2 regions of the Brevibacillus sp. Leaf182 genome follow, and region 2 is predicted to be linked to the other one. Evidence: riboswitches for the same ligand, from Rfam matches in the RefSeq annotation. Region 2 holds a riboswitch; the other holds the start of a gene.
The links. Region 2 has a riboswitch for thiamine pyrophosphate ahead of thiS (sulfur carrier protein ThiS). Riboswitches for the same ligand answer to the same signal wherever they lie in the genome.
Positions count from the first base shown of each region.

Region 1: linked by a shared signal. The riboswitch ahead of thiC (phosphomethylpyrimidine synthase ThiC) and the one ahead of thiS (sulfur carrier protein ThiS) in region 2 are both predicted to bind thiamine pyrophosphate.

Region 1 is NZ_LMPN02000031.1:264,694-272,841, reverse strand. Features, by position in the region: gene ASG16_RS31020 (hypothetical protein) at 287-430, shown strand; gene ku (non-homologous end joining protein Ku) at 555-1,505, shown strand; gene ASG16_RS22775 (cation diffusion facilitator family transporter) at 1,565-2,446, opposite strand; TPP riboswitch at 2,694-2,806, shown strand; gene thiC (phosphomethylpyrimidine synthase ThiC) at 2,956-4,710, shown strand; gene ASG16_RS22765 (DUF1904 family protein) at 4,945-5,274, opposite strand; gene ASG16_RS22760 (ATP-dependent DNA ligase) at 5,674-6,615, shown strand; gene ASG16_RS22755 (GerAB/ArcD/ProY family transporter) at 6,637-7,995, opposite strand; gene ASG16_RS22750 (hypothetical protein) at 8,008-8,148, opposite strand, start outside.
Region 2 is NZ_LMPN02000035.1:10,413-18,560, reverse strand. Features, by position in the region: gene lanKC (class III lanthionine synthetase LanKC) at 1-144, shown strand, start outside; gene ASG16_RS26520 (thioredoxin family protein) at 304-612, shown strand; gene ASG16_RS26515 (glycoside hydrolase family 18 protein) at 677-1,960, shown strand; gene ASG16_RS26510 (hypothetical protein) at 2,057-2,284, shown strand; gene ASG16_RS26505 (alanyl-tRNA editing protein) at 2,366-3,577, shown strand; gene kapB (kinase-associated lipoprotein KapB) at 3,609-3,992, shown strand; TPP riboswitch at 4,034-4,144, shown strand; gene thiS (sulfur carrier protein ThiS) at 4,344-4,547, shown strand; gene ASG16_RS26490 (thiazole synthase) at 4,553-5,326, shown strand; gene ASG16_RS26485 (acetylornithine deacetylase) at 5,319-6,614, shown strand; gene tenA (thiaminase II) at 6,622-7,302, shown strand; gene ASG16_RS26475 (ABC transporter ATP-binding protein) at 7,287-8,069, shown strand; gene ASG16_RS26470 (ABC transporter permease) at 8,069-8,148, shown strand, end outside.

The DNA of each region.
Region 1 (8,148 bases), on a different contig from region 2:
AGATGATGAATAGCGACGCAACGGTGTCGCTGACAACCGCGGAGAAGACTTACGTTTCCCCATAAGCTCTTCCTCCGGTTTCTCCTCTCCCATAATTGAAAGGCTGTTCACTTTGGCGCACGACGTGTCTGATAGGAGCATTTCGTGCCATCGCTCCCTTCATCGGGAGGAGTTGAACGGCTGCCCCTCGTCATTTGGCGATGGGGTATTTTTTTGTGTGCAGCGCATACTACATGTACCTGCAACACCCCCTACATGTATAGTGCCTGAAAGGAGTGAGTCGTTCATGGCAGAAAAGCGACCGTCTGCACAAAAGCTGAAGGCGTCCAAAGCCCAATCCATTGCTGACCGTACTGGCAAAGATGTCGAGCTGGCGCGAGACATGCAATCACGTGCAGATCAATCGGACATCGTCAAACATGGGCAGTAGCTATACAAGAGGCCAGCCACATCGAATCGGCTGGCTTTTTACTTTTCCACCTTCAATTCCCTCGGCATTTCTTCTATGCGGTTACAAATACTATACAAAAATAGCTGTGAAGGAGGTATCCGCCATGCATACGGTGTGGAAGGGCTCGATCAGCTTCGGCCTCGTCAATATACCTGTTCGCATGTTTACCGCAACGGAAGAGCGCGATATTCGCTTTCGCCAACTGCATAAAGAGTGCAATACCCCGATCAAGTACACGAAAATGTGTCCCCACTGCCAGCGCGAGGTTGATACGAGTGAAATCGTCCGTGGCTTCGAATATGAAAAAGGACATTTTGTCATGATTGACGATGAAGATCTGGAAGCCATTACGCCAGAAACACGCAGAGCCATTGAAATTATCGACTTCGTAGACTTGTCAGAGATCGATCCGGTTTATTTTCATAAAAGCTATTTCCTATCCCCACAGGACACTGGCGAAAAAGCTTACGCCTTGCTGCGATCCGCTATGGAACAGACAGGAAAGATCGGCGTTGCACAGGTGACGATGCGCAATCGGCAAAGCCTGGCCGTTATTCGACTGTATGAGCACTGCATCATGCTGGAGACGATCTTCTATCCAGATGAGGTACGTCCCGTCAGTCAAGTACCTGCCTTGCCAGAAGCCACGGTACCCTTAGCCGAAAACGAGCTGAAGATGGCAACTGAGCTCATTAGTAATATGACAATCCCTTTTGATCCTGAAAAATATACAGATGAGTATCGAACTGACCTGCAAAAATTGATTGAGAAAAAACTGGAGGGTCAGGAGATCGCCACTGCACCTACCGTGGCAAGAACCAATGTTATTGATCTCATGCAAGCTCTCAAAGAAAGCTTGGAGTCTACAGCCGGTCAAGCCGCCGTCCCAATCAAAATCGAGCCTGAACCGACTCCGTCAAAGCCTGCGCGAAAACGCACCACTGCTGCCTCCTCATCCGAAAAAGAGCAAGCATCGAAAAAGGCGAGCGCAGCAAAGACTACGACTACTTCTACAACCAAAACACTACGCAAAAAGAAAGCTACCTCTGTTTAATTTGCAACTAAAAAACCTGCCCACTCTGGACAGGTTTTTTTGTATTCACATCAAGACATCTAGTTTGGCGCCATCTTCCTACATGGTTCAATATGGATATGAACGGCGTTAATCCGATGAATCTTGCGCATCTGTTCTTCAATTTTCTCAGTGATGGTGTGGCTCTCCACCACATTCAGACCTGGATCTACATGGATCACAACATCAACCAGCACGCTGCTTCCATGGTAGCGGGCTTTGATGTCACTGATATCCTTCACTCCCGAAATTGAGGAAATGGTAGTTCGCAGGTCAGCAAGCTTGCTCTCGTCAAAGCCATCTGTCAAACGGTGGGTTGCTTCCCTGAAAATGTCCCAAGCAGTCTTCAAGATGATGAGACCAACAACAAAAGCAGCTAAAGGATCAAGCCAGTGCAATTGGAATTGTGCGCCAGCTACCCCGATAAATGTCCCGATACTGACGAATGCGTCTGAACGGTTGTCAGCGGCTGCTGCATCTAGTGCTTGGCTGTTTGTTTTAATGGCGAGCTTTTTATTGTAGCGATAGACGAAAAGCATGATGACTGCGGTTGCAAGTGCTGTCCACCCTGCCAACAGGTCAGGTGCCGCATGCTGTGGGTCTAATAAGGATGGTACGGCATTTGTAACGACTTGAACTCCGACAAATAGCATAATAAATGATGCAACAAGTGCTGAAATCGTCTCCGCCCGAAAATGGCCATACGGGTGATCTTTATCAGGTGGTTTCCTTGCAATACGCAGCCCGATTAAAACAGCAATCGATGCGACGACATCCGTTGAGTTGTTAAGACCATCAGCCATTAAAGCTTCCGACGCAGTGACATACGCAACTCCTATTTTTAATACAGAGCAGAATATGTAGGCGAAAATACTCACCCACGCTCCACGTTCTCCTTGTTTTAGATCCGAATAAACATCCATACCTCATCACCTCAAAATACTTCTCCATCCTGCTTCGACAACGAGAAAAATCAAAGCGCTGGAAGCAGTTGCTTTTTTTCGAACTTCATCGTATCAGATAGGATTCATGTGGGTCTACAGAAACAGTTTTAGTCCGATTCATGAGAATAGGGGGGAGGAAAATGTGTTGCACACCCGCAATATTTTCATTGGAAAATTTTCCTTGAAATTCATTGGACTTCCCGTTATCCTATTCTTGCAATCCAAAATAAAAAAGCACGGGAGCTTGGAATTCACCAGGCTGAGAGGATGGTACTGTGCCATCGACCGTTGAACCTGAACTGGGTAATGCCAGCGGAGGAATGTCATATACGACACGAAAAGATGCGTGTATTTTTAGGATACCCGTTTCTTCTCTACTCTCGCGTTGGCGTCGCATGTTGTTTATGCGGCGCTTTTTCGCGGGATGTTTCTTTCGCCTCCCTAAACGGTTCTCGCTTTCGTGCAACCAAAACAAGGAGGTTTTTCTTATGTCATTGGTGTCATCTTTTCCAGGCAGTCACAAAGTATACGAAATAGGTAGTCGTGCGGACATTCGTGTCCCGATGCGCGAGATTTCTCTTCATCCTACCGAAGGATTGTCTGGCTCCACATCCAATCCTCCTCTTCGCGTGTACGATACGAGTGGCGAATATACCGCAACCGGGTACGTTCCTGACATTCAAGCAGGACTGCCCTCCATCCGCCACATGTGGATCGATGAGCGAAATGATGCGGAAACGTATGTCGGTCGCGAACCACAACTAGTTGACGACGGCATCCGAAATGAAGAAAAGGCAACCACCCTCCCCACTTTCCCTCGAGAGGGCTACAAACCAAAACGGGCAAAGCCAGGGAAAAATGTTACCCAGCTTCATTATGCCCGAAAAAATATCATCACACCGGAAATGGAATACGTTGCCATTCGCGAGGGTGTCTCCCCTGAATTTGTACGGGCAGAAATTGCCGCTGGACGTGCGATTCTCCCTTCTAACGTCAATCATCCGGAAAGCGAGCCGATGATCATTGGCCGCAACTTTCATGTCAAAATCAATGCCAACATCGGAACGTCAGCTGTCAGCTCATCGATGGAAGAAGAAGTCGAAAAAATGATTTGGTCGGTTCGGTGGGGTGCCGACACTATAATGGACCTCTCGACGGGAAAACATATACACACCACGCGGGAGTGGATTATCCGCAACAGTCCCGTTCCAGTCGGTACTGTCCCGATTTATCAAGCACTTGAAAAAGTAAATGGGAAAGCTGAGGATTTGACATGGGAGGTTTACCGAGACACCTTGATTGAGCAAGCAGAACAAGGCGTCGATTACTTCACCATTCATGCTGGTGTTCTCTTGCGCTACATTCCTATGACAGCTAACCGTGTTACTGGTATCGTCTCTCGCGGCGGATCGATTTTGGCTGCATGGTGCCTGGCCCATCATGAGGAAAACTTTTTGTATACGCATTTCGCTGAAATTTGCGAAATTCTGAAGGCCTACGACATTTGTGTATCCCTCGGAGATGGACTACGTCCTGGCTCTATCGCGGATGCGAATGACGAGGCGCAGTTCGCGGAGCTTGAAACATTAGGAGAACTCACAAAAATTGCGTGGGAACACGACGTACAAGTCATGATTGAAGGCCCTGGTCACGTCCCCATGCATCTCATTCGCGAAAATATGGATAAACAGTTATCCATTTGCCATGAGGCTCCTTTTTACACACTGGGGCCACTCACGACAGATATTGCTCCCGGCTATGATCACATCACTTCAGCGATTGGGGCCGCCATGATCGGATGGTTCGGAACAGCGATGCTCTGCTACGTAACACCTAAGGAGCACCTCGGTCTACCCAATAAAGAGGATGTCCGCAACGGTTTAATCGCATACAAAATCGCAGCGCATGCCGCTGATCTCGCAAAAGGACATCCCCGAGCAAAACAGCGTGACGACGCCTTGTCCAAAGCTCGTTTTGATTTTCGCTGGAACGATCAATTCAATTTGTCTCTGGACCCGGAGCGCGCCCGCGAATATCACGACGAAACATTGCCAGCAGAAGCCGCCAAGTCAGCCCATTTTTGTTCCATGTGCGGACCTAAATTTTGCAGCATGAAAATATCGCACGACATTCGTCACATTGCCAATGAACAAGGGGGTGCCCAAGACCCCGCCATTCTTGCAGGGATGCAGGAAAAATCGCGTGAGTTCCGCGAACAAGGAAGCCGTTTGTACCAGCCGTAATGAAGGAGGAAGCCTATGGAGGAAGCTAGTCTTTTACGCGAAAAGATCAGTCGATTAGAAGCTGAGCTAGAACAATTTAAACAACAATTGCGGCTGATTCAACAGGACTGCAGCCACGTCTATATCGAAACTCCACTTACGCGAACCTGCTCGAAGTGCCTGCAAACCGAAAGCCTTTATTATTAATAGAAAAAGGTCGAAATCCCTTTGGTGGATCTCGACCTTTTTTCTTGCTTATTTCGTCATTCCAACTTGCAACGGAAGTCCTTCTTTATAATAGAGAGAGGGCGATAGCAGAATGAAGAAAATATGGATATGCAGAAAGCCTTGCTTCTTCAAAATGCCGTGTATGGCACTAGCAATCGCGTCATGCTGCTTTTGTTCACGGGGAAACATCATGATCTCTACAGACAAAGGACTGTTCGTCAATTGCTCTACCTGAAGCAGCTCTAATTTCACCTTTTCCTGAGCTACTTCAGCAATTTTGGAAAACTCTTCTATGAGAATCTGAGAAACGGGCTCTATGTCTTGCTTCGCAAAGCCTTTAAACCGAAGAAACGGCAAGTCAATTCCTTCTTTCGTAAATGAGTTCGCACAGTCATTATAAACAAGTCTCTAATTGTATATCAATGAAAAAAGGATTAAAGAAAGTGAACAACAAACATTCCCAATTGGAACAAGAGACACAAAGAGGGCCATATCAGAGAGCAGCTCCCTTCCCATGAGGTGTGGTGGACGTACCACGGAAGGAGGAAGCAGCTCAACCAGATACAGCCCAATCCGCTGACCCATTGGTTACTTTATACAGGTAGTATAGCTCGAATTCAATACTTAATCAATGAAAAAGTTTCGTAAAATTCTAACAGGAGTTCATCCGCCAGCCCCACTCGTATAGATCATGCCTATCCGTGAAACTGTATTAGAAAACCGGGCAAGTCCCAACTAAACATAAAGGTGGCAGCTATGGAACTAACTCCGCTTTTTCCTTTTGAGCCTATCAGCACGGAAGCTATACCTGTAGGACCACAATGGATAGGCCAAGTGAAATGGGATGGTGTTCGCATTCTTACCTACTACGATGGACAAGAAGTCAAACTGTTCAACAGAAAATTAAATGAACGGACTTTCCATTATCCAGAAGTAACCGATCTTCGGTCGTATTGTCATGCTGATTCTGTGATTTTGGATGGGGAAATAATCGCTCTCGGCCCGGATGGAAAGCCTTCTTTTTACGAGGTCATGAAAAGAGACGGGCTGCGCCGTTTAGAGAAGGTCTCCCAGATACAAAAGCTTGTCCCTGTCACATACATGGTCTTCGATGTCCTGTACTGGAATGATGAATGGGTAACTTCCTACCCACTCTCAGAGCGACAACAAATACTCGCAAAAATCATCACTCCTACTACTCATGTCCAGCTCGTTGAAAATTTTGCTGATGGAGACGCTCTTTACCGCGTCATAGAAGCTCAAGGCATGGAAGGAATCATGATGAAGGATGCGTCGAGCAGCTACTTGGTCAATGGGAAAGATCAACGCTGGAGAAAGAAAAAGTATTACCGGGATCTCATCGCTGTGGTAGGCGGGGTTACGCTTCGGAATCAGATTGTCAATTCGTTGCTTCTGGGCCTGTTTGATCAACAAGGTTCTTTTTGGTACATCGGTCATGCAGGTACTGGAAAATTGACGCAAACGGACTGGCGCGCTTTAACGGAGCGAATACAGCCCCTCGTCCAACAGAAGATGTCTTTTGTTAACAAGCCACCACGCGCAGCCAATACTTTATGGATACAGCCGGAAATTACCGTCAAAATCAAATTTGCAGAGTGGAAGGAAGGGCATTCCTTGCGACAGCCAAGCATACAAGGCTTTGTGGATGTCCCTCCACACCAGTGTGTTTTCGAGTAAGGAACCCCTTGGCTTTCGACCTCATTGTCGAAACGAACCAGACTGTTTTGCTCTCCCCAGCTTTTGTTTGCCATGATTAAGAGCCTGCATTTCCCCGTAGCTCGTCAGCAGGGCTACTAGTAAGAGGGCAATATACACAACAGCTGTCGTCACCCCTCCAACCGCTGATTTATCCTTGAAAAAGTCCCCAATCAAAATCACGATCACACAACCACTCAAACAGACTGTCGTGATCCACACCATCGACCGGTAAAATCGATAAAGCTTCGTTCCTTCGGGAATGAGGCTTTGCTCTCTTCCTTTGTTCCTTCTTCTTACGTGAATGAGCAAAAAGATCGCCAACGGGAATTGAAAGACGAACACGAACAACGGCAAGCTATAACTTATAAATTGATCGATATTGGCTACATTTGGAAACGCAAATATGGACGATACAACGATAAACCATCCACACGGAGCATTGAATGTATTGTAATGCCGCTGTCCCCCAAATGATCCCACCCCCACTAAAAATGCCAAGTAAGCGACTATGACTTTGATTGTGAAAGCCGGGAACCAAACACTAAAAAGGATCATTTCGACCCTGTCCAGAAAATCTGTGACGTGGATTTGTTGGACGAGAATATAGATGGGGAAATTCAGTCTACCAGCGATAATGAAGCCCATTACCCCGAGCAAAACGAGCAACATAATCGTCGTCCCAAAGCCGACAATGATGACTCCGTGCTTCATCGCAGCATAAAATAGCCGCGGCTCTACAATGGCATGTAAGAATGCCCCAATGAGAAAAATATCACCATATATACCCACTGGTAAAAGGTTGCTGACCACGATCCGATCCAGGTTACTGGTTAAGATTGGTTCCAATCGCTCTATGTTGTATTCATTAATCAGCAGGAAATAGAGCGAAATGCACATGATGAAATAAATAGGAAAATAAAACTCATTTACCCGAGCCGCCACCTCAAGACTCGTTTTGCCATAGTACATCATCAGTAAGACGAAGACGAGTAAGATGACCTCCAATGGCGTGTTTGGCAATAACGAGATATGTAAAAAATCAGCAGCCCCTTTAATATCGACCGCCAGGATGATCCAAACGTAAAACAAAATGAGGAGATTGATAGCTCCACCAATCCACTTCCCGCCAATAATAAACAAGATTTCAAAGATATTTTTCCCAGGGTAGGCCTCAACCAGTCCACTCAAAACGTAGGCAATAAAAATCGCATAAAAGATGGGTAAAATTTGAGAGAACCAAGCATCCATCCTTGCTACCTGAACAACAGACCGCAAGAAACTGATCATCATTCCTGTCATCAAGACACTGCCGACCAGCCAGGCAATTTGTCGATGATTGACAACTTGCTTGTGAATCATACGTGGGCCTCCTTATACGAACTGATCCACCCACCACTTCACATGAGGAGATAGAAAGTTCATCAAATTACTCGTGGGTAGCACTTGATAATACTGGAATTGCAATGCAATCAGAAAAACAATGGTTAGGGTGTAGAAAATAACAATGACTCG
Region 2 (8,148 bases):
ATTATACTAGCTTTAGAGGGGATATTGAAAGATAACCCATTATATTGGCTTCCATTAATAAATATCGATGACTTTTATAAAAATACAAAATATAGACAAGATGAAGTATGTGTAAATGCCGACCCAACTACAATAAAGCAATGAGTCGTAGAGTGGTGGTTAGCTTTGTTCTATAATTGTATAAGAGTACCAAATGGACAGTGCTACCTTATGGTTGGTTGCTGTCGTTTTTTTGTTTGCGAAAGAGAAAAAGGTTGTTTAGATCCTACATCATGTCCAATGTGCAGAAAGGAGAGATACGACTTGCAAGAACTAACCTCAACAGAACTGATCCAATACCTGCAAGAAAAAGAGTCGGTCGCTCTTTTTGTCTATACACCGATGTGTGGGACCTGCAAGCTCGCAGCACGCATGCTCGGCATCATGCAAGAAACATTGCCTACCGTTCCTCTATATCAGATCAACATTAACACGGCGCCTGCATTGGCAGAGCAATGGCAAGTGACCAGTGTTCCCGCCTTGCTTATTTTTCAACGAAACGAATTGTTAGAACGCCATTATGCCATCCAGTCCGTTGGGTTTTTATACGATGTATTGAAACCTTTGGCCTAGACATACACCTATTCCCTTCGCCATGAATATGACTAAGAGTGAAGAAATGCGAAGGAGGAGGCGTATGCAAATCCACGTGGTGGAAGAAGGACAAACCTTAGAGAGCATCGCCGAGACATACGGCACAACGCCGGAAGCGATCAACAAGGCAAATGAACTACCAGATCCGAATAAGCTGGCAACTGGGCAGGCGATGGTGATCCCGATTGTAGGTAGCTACTATTGGGTTAAACAAGGAGATACGTTGTATACGATCGGTCAGCGTAACCAAATCAGCGCAGCAGAGCTTGCTCGCGTCAATGGGATTTCTCCCTATAAACCGCTACAAGTCGGGCAAAAGCTTTACATCCCGCCTCGCCCTAGACGAGCGGCTGATTTCAATGCGTATGTGGAACCGCGCCGCACTGTTCCACCATCGATGGAAGCGGATGTTCGAACGGCTGCCCCTCATCTTACGTATTTGGCGCCGTTCAGCTTTCGCATCAAACGGGATGGAACCCTCCAACGACCGAATCTGAACAACTTTCCGGCGATCGCAAAAGAAAACCAGGTCCTACTTATGATGGTCGTGACGAATTTGGAAAAAGGTCAGTTCAGTACGGAATTGGGAGCACTCATCTTGAATGATCAAGAACTCCAGAACAAATTGTTGGATAATATTCTCGCGACAGCGCGTGAGCTGGGAATGGGGGATATCCATTTTGATCTGGAAGCATTGCCCACAACAGGTGCAGAGGCGTACGCGAACTTCTTGCGAAAAGCAAGAGGCCGTATACATGCAGCGGGGTTGATGATGTCTGTTGCGCTCGCACCGAAGACGAGTGCCGTGCAAGCAGGCAAATGGTATTCCGCCCATGATTACAAGGCCATTGGAGCGCTTGCCGATTTTGTCGTGATCATGACGTATGAATGGGGCTATAGTGGTGGCCCTCCCATGGCGGTTTCTCCAATCGGCCCGGTGCGGCGTGTCTTGCAGTACGCCATTACCGAAATGCCAGCCGATAAAATTTTGATGGGCCAAAATCTGTACGGATACGACTGGACCTTACCGTACGAGCGAGGGACGACAGCGAAAGCATTAAGTCCGCAAGCAGCCATTGCTCTAGCTGCGCAGCATAATGCAGTGATCCGGTATGATTATCGCGCGCAGGCTCCGTTTTTTACGTACACCGATGATCAAGGCAAGCAACATCAGGTGTGGTTTGAGGATGCACGGTCGATTCAAGCCAAGTTCAATCTGGTTAAACAACTCGGTTTGAGAGGCGTCAGCTACTGGAAACTCGGTTTGCCATTTCCGCAAAACTGGCTGTTGATCGAGGAGAACTTTCGCGTTCGGAAGCGTGCATAGTCATCAGGCGTACATTCCATTGGGGGCTGTACGCCTTTTTTTCGAATGAAAAATCATGGTATGATGAAGAGGACAGGAAGGAAAAGGGGAGAAATCATGGGAGAATGCAAATTGGATCACAGCCATGAGGACGTACTCAAAAAACTGGCAGAACAAGCTCCATATTTGTCGGAGTTGCGTGTGAGTCAATTCAAAAATCAGTTGAATGGCGAACTCAGCCAAGAGCGTCTAAACGAGCTGTTTCATTTATTGAAAAAGTATGACCTGGCGAGCCCAGAGGAGCGCCAAGAGCGCGAAAAACAAATGGATCACTTGTTTGGGTAAGCTTTATACATACGTTTTTCGTTTTGCCCCCTAGTGGGAGAATCAGGCTGGAACCACAGTTCCATGCAGCGAGGAGTAACAATGGACGACAGACTCTATTATCAGGATGCCTATACGAGAACGTTTTCGGCCCAGGTGACGAGAGGTGGTGTTGAGCAAGATGGGACACCTTACGTGGTACTGAATCAAACGGCTTTTTACCCTACTGGAGGTGGACAGCCTTCTGATCTGGGCGTATTGGGAGAGATTTGTGTGGTAGATGTGGAAGAGGTAGATGGAGAAATTCGTCACCGACTGGAAGCTCCCTTATCAGAAAGCATAGCGGAAGTAACAGGTCACATCGATTGGGACCGCCGCTTCGATCACATGCAGCAGCATGCCGGCCAACACATTTTATCCGCGTCCTTCCTGGAAGTCGTGCAGGCAGAAACCGTTGCCTTTCACTTGGGTAAAGAACGTGTCACCATTGATGTACGACTGGATGAGTTGACAGCAGATGTATGGGAGACGGTAGAAAAGCGAGCGAATCAGATTGTTCTGGAAAACCACCCCATCATTGCGCGGTTCGTTGATGACGAGGAATTGGCAACGATGCCCTTGAAAAAACAGCCGACCGTTACTGAAAATATTCGTGTCGTGATGATACCTGATTTTGATTACAACCCATGCGGAGGGACACATCCAGCGCGTACGGGCGAAGTCGGGATGATCAAGATCTTGGGCTGGGAGCGACATCGCGGAAACATTCGTCTGGAATTCATCTGTGGCTGGCGAGCTTTGCGGGACTACAACCAAAAGCAAGCTGTCGTTCGTGATACGGCGAAGCTGCTCGCTACTAATGAAGGGGAACTGATCGCACAGACGGAACGCCTCCTTGCAGAACGCGACGCCTTGAAGGCAAAATTAGCAGATGTGGATAAGCAGCTCTTGGAAGTGGAAGTGAATCAACAACTATCTGCTGCTAGCCAACTCGGTCATTCTCGCCTCATTATGCGTACCTTCACAGACAAAACCATTCAAGAGCTTCAGCAGTTCTCACAACTGGCTACTGCTCTGGCGCCAGATGCAATTTGCCTCTTGGCAGCTACTACTGAAGACAAAATGCAAGTCGTGTTTGCTCGTGGGCAGGAAGTCAATGTAGCCATCAATCAAGTGTTGAAAGAAACCTTACCGGTTATTAACGGAAAAGGTGGGGGGAATCCCGCCATGGCACAGGGTGGCGGTCAGTCGGCAGTGGATGCGGAGGAAGTATTGCTACATGCTCGCAAACTACTGGAAGCCTCACTAATGTAAATACATTCCATAATTAAAGGAGGAATCCGCGTTGAACTGGAATCCGGGAGATATCGTTCGTGTTACGCAGCGAACGGGTGAATATATTACAGAAGTATTGGAAATCCACGATTCGAAGCTGCTGGTAAAAGTGTTGGCAGTGACCAAATATCCGACGCAAGGCGATTTGCATTCTTCCTACGAAGTAGATGTGCCACTGTTTCACCAGCGTCCAGCACTCTCTTACATGGAAAAATTCATGACGCCTGTCCAAGGGGTCATTCGCTATAATGGCGCGATTCCAGACTACAAGGAATCTGTGCGTCAGGCGATGGAGAGAGAAATGGAGAAGCTGGCGAAAATGGCAGCTTGGGCAGAACGTTGTCTCGTTGAGCTGGAAAAGATGCACAAGGAAGCCTTTACAAACACGAAATAGAGTGGTACTGTAGTACTCGAATGTACGACAATTGCATAGCTTTACTACCAAACGGGGGCCAAGCAACGTTGGCTGAGATTGTGACGAGTGTGTTACTGACCGTTGAACCTGACCTGGGTCATGCCAGCGGAGGAAGAGGTATTTGGAATCAGTATCACGTGTCGCATCCGAGCGGAACCATGCTTGTTTGCGTGCATGCATGATAAGTCCACACTCAACCATCCGAGGCGGATGGTTTTTTTATGCCATTCGTCCGGTGAGATGGGATGGGTATACGGCTTCTTCTGTTTGTCTGAATCGACTCAGGCAGGCGGGAGAAGCCGTTTTTTTTCCAGTAGAAGGAGGTAATCAATGACTGTTCAGCTGAATGGGAAAAAAGTAGAGTTGGCGGAAGAGATCACGACAGTGCGAGCCTTGCTTGCTTCTTATTCCCTGCAAGAGAAGATTGTCGTCGTAGAGCGCAATGGTGAAATTATTGATCGCTCAGTGTACGAGCAAACACCGATTGCAGACGGAGATCGCATAGAAATCGTTCATTTTGTCGGAGGAGGATGATCATCATGATGGATACATTGAAAATTGGATCGTACGAGTTTCGCTCTCGTTTACTTCTGGGAACAGGTAAATTCGCAGACTTGGATACACAAGGGAAAGCGGTAGAGGTGTCGGAAGCAGAGATTTTGACCTTTGCGATTCGTCGCTTGAATTTGGAAAATCCGCAAGAACCAAACTTTTTGGAACAACTCGATTTGAAAAAATTCACCCTGCTACCAAATACAGCAGGTGCCTATACAGCGGAAGAAGCGGTGCGCATTGCCCGTTTGGCCAAAGCATCTGGCCTGTGTGACATGATCAAGGTCGAAGTCATTGGAGATCCGAAAACACTTCTCCCTGACCCGATTGGCACGCTCGAGGCTTCGAAAATCTTGGTGGAAGAAGGCTTTATCGTACTGACCTACACCAATGATGACCCGATTCTTGCTAGACGTCTGCAAGAGGTTGGCGTACATGCGGTTATGCCAGGTGCGTCACCAATTGGTTCCGGACAAGGGATTGTCAACGAAAACAACCTCCGCTTTATCATCGAGGATGCCAAAGTACCGATTATCGTGGATGCAGGAATCGGCTCTCCAGCAGACTGCGCGAAAGCGATGGAGCTAGGTGCTGACGGTGTCTTGTTGAATACAGCAGTCGCCCTCGCAGATAATCCTGTATTAATGGCAGAAGCGATGAAGCTCGGAGTAGAAGCAGGTCGCAAAGGTTTCCTGGCAGGCCGTATCACGAAAAAACGTTACGCATCCGCAAGCAGCCCGACTGAAGGGATGATTGAGTAGCGTGGATCGACTGACAGAAGCGGTAGAATCGATTGCCAGCCGCAAAGAAGAGCTGTTCGACTTATTGGCAGAGCTCGTTTCTTATCCAACTGTAAGTCCTCCCGCGCGAAACAGCGATGCCGCGCAAGGAGTAATCGCCAACAGACTGCAAGCGATGGGATTCGAGGTCGATCGCTGGACGGTATATCCAGGAGACGACAATATCGTCGGTCGGTTATCAGGGAGTGCCTCTACACAGGCAAACAGCCTGATTGTCAACGGGCATATCGATGTGGCTGAAGTTGGAGATGACACGGGGTGGACCTATCCACCCTTTGCTCTGACACATGGCAAGGATGGACGCTTGTACGGCCGTGGCGTTGCTGATATGAAAGGTGGACTCGCAGCGAGCATGTTTGCGATCCAAATGCTGCGCGAGCACGGAATCGAGCTCCAAGGTGATCTGCTCTTTCAATCCGTTATCGGAGAAGAAGCAGGCGAAGCGGGGACATTGGTCGCTATCGAGCGTGGCTATCAGGCTGACTACGCCGTTGTGGTGGATACGAGCAATCTCCACATGCAAGGGCAGGGTGGGGTCATTACAGGCTGGATCACGATTGAGAGTCCGACGACGCTGCATGACGGAATGCGCGCACAGACCATCCATGCAGGCGGACGTGTCCGGGGAGCTTCTGCCATTGAAAAAATGACGAAGGTGATCACCGCACTACAGGAGCTGGAACGGGACTGGGCCGTCATGAAGTCCTATCCGGGCTTCCCGGCAGGCAGCAATACGATCAATCCTGCAGTCATCGAGGGAGGTCGTCACGCTGCGTTTATTGCAGATCGATGCGCTCTCTGGATTACCGTTCATTTTTATCCGAATGAATCCCATGAAGAGATCATCCGAGAGATCGAGGATCACGTCGGTCGTGCAGCAGCAGCAGATCTTTGGCTGAGAGACCATCCTCCAACATTCCGCTGGGGTGGACGTTCGATGATTGAGGAGCGCGGTGAAATCTTCCCTTCACTGGAGTTGGATACGAACCATCCGGGGTTGGCAGCGCTTCAATCCGCCTATGAAAGCCACATGCATCAAGCGCCCAGTGTTACTATGTCGCCTACGGTGACAGATGCAGGCTGGTTTGCGCATGCAGGCATTCCGGCTGTATTATTCGGGCCCGGTGAGCTCCTGCATGCACATGCCGTAGATGAATCCATTGATCCTGACCAGCTTGTTCATTTTGCCCAGATCATGGCCCGTTTTATTGCCAACTGGTGCAATACCCCAAAGGAAGCGAAGGAGTGAGTATCGCATGGCAACCTTTACTGAACGATTGAGAAAAAGTGTAGCCCCGATCTGGGAGCGTGTTCATCAACATCCATTCGTCACCGGACTTGGAGATGGCAGTCTGCCCGTTGGTGCATTCAAATATTACATGAAACAAGACTACATCTATCTGATTGATTACGCGAAAATGTTCGCAATTGCGAGTGTGAAGGCGTACGATCTGGAAACGAGCTCCAGATTCGCCGCTTTGCAAGAATCAACGCTGAACACAGAGATGGAGCTGCATCGCCAGTATGCCGAGCGTTTTGGTATTTCTCGCGCGGAGCTGGAAGCAACAGAGCCTTCGTTTGTAATGCTCGGGTACACGAGCTACATGCTGCGTGTCGCTCATCAAGGCTCGTTGGCAGAATTGGTGAGTGCACTACTCCCATGCACATGGAGCTATTGGGAGATCGGCAAGCGTTTGGCTCAAGTAGAAGGGGCGCTGGATCACGAACTGTATGGGGAGTGGGTACGCATGTACAGCTCCGATGAGTTTGGGCAACTGGCGATCTGGCTGATTGAGATCATGAATCAATTGGCGGAAGGAAAGAGCGAGCAAGAGCTGGCCAGGATGGAAGAGTATTTTGTCAATACCTCCAAAATGGAGTACATGTTCTGGGACATGTCCTACAGAGAGGAAATGTGGCCGTGGGAGAACAACTAGCTTTCGCCGACGTCAGCTTTTCGTATGGCGACAAGCAGATTCTCGATCATTTTGATCTGCGTGTGGAAAAAGGGGAGTTCGTCAGCTTGATCGGTCCGAGCGGGATCGGGAAAAGCACCTTGTTTCAACTCATCGCAGGTCTTCTTAAACCAGGACAAGGCGAAATCAGGCTCGGCAGTGTACCGGTAGCCAATCGTTTGGGGCAGGTCGGCTATATGCCCCAGCGCGATCTGCTCATGCCATGGCGTACGATTGTCGAAAACGCAGCTTTACCGCTAGAAATCAAAGGTATGACGAAAAAAGAAGCGCATGAGCGTGTCAGACAGCAATTGCCAAGGTACGGGCTCCAGGATTGGGCTGACAGCTATCCAGCCCAGCTTTCCGGTGGGATGCGTCAGCGAGTTTCCTTTTTGCGCGCATTGTTTTCTGGTGCAGAGATGATGCTGTTGGATGAGCCGTTTAGTGCATTGGATGGGATTACGAGAATGGACATGCAAGAGTGGCTGATGGAAAAGTGGCAGGAAACAGGTAGCACGATGCTAATGATTACACATGACATCGACGAAGCCATTTTACTAGCCGATCGTATTATCGTGCTTTCAGGTAGTCCGATCACCAAGCCGATCGAATTAACGGTTTCGGTGAGCAGACCGCGAACGGCGAGCAGCCGCAACCAAGCCGGATTCTTGGCATTGCGTGAACAAATTTGGGAACTGCTTCGACGGGAGCGCCAAGCAGCAATGAAGCCACTGAGGAGAGAAGCGTGATGGGGAGAGGCATCTGGTTTGGCATCTCCATCGCCATTTTTCTTCTGGTGTGGGAAGCTGGTTGTCGCTTCCTCGGAGT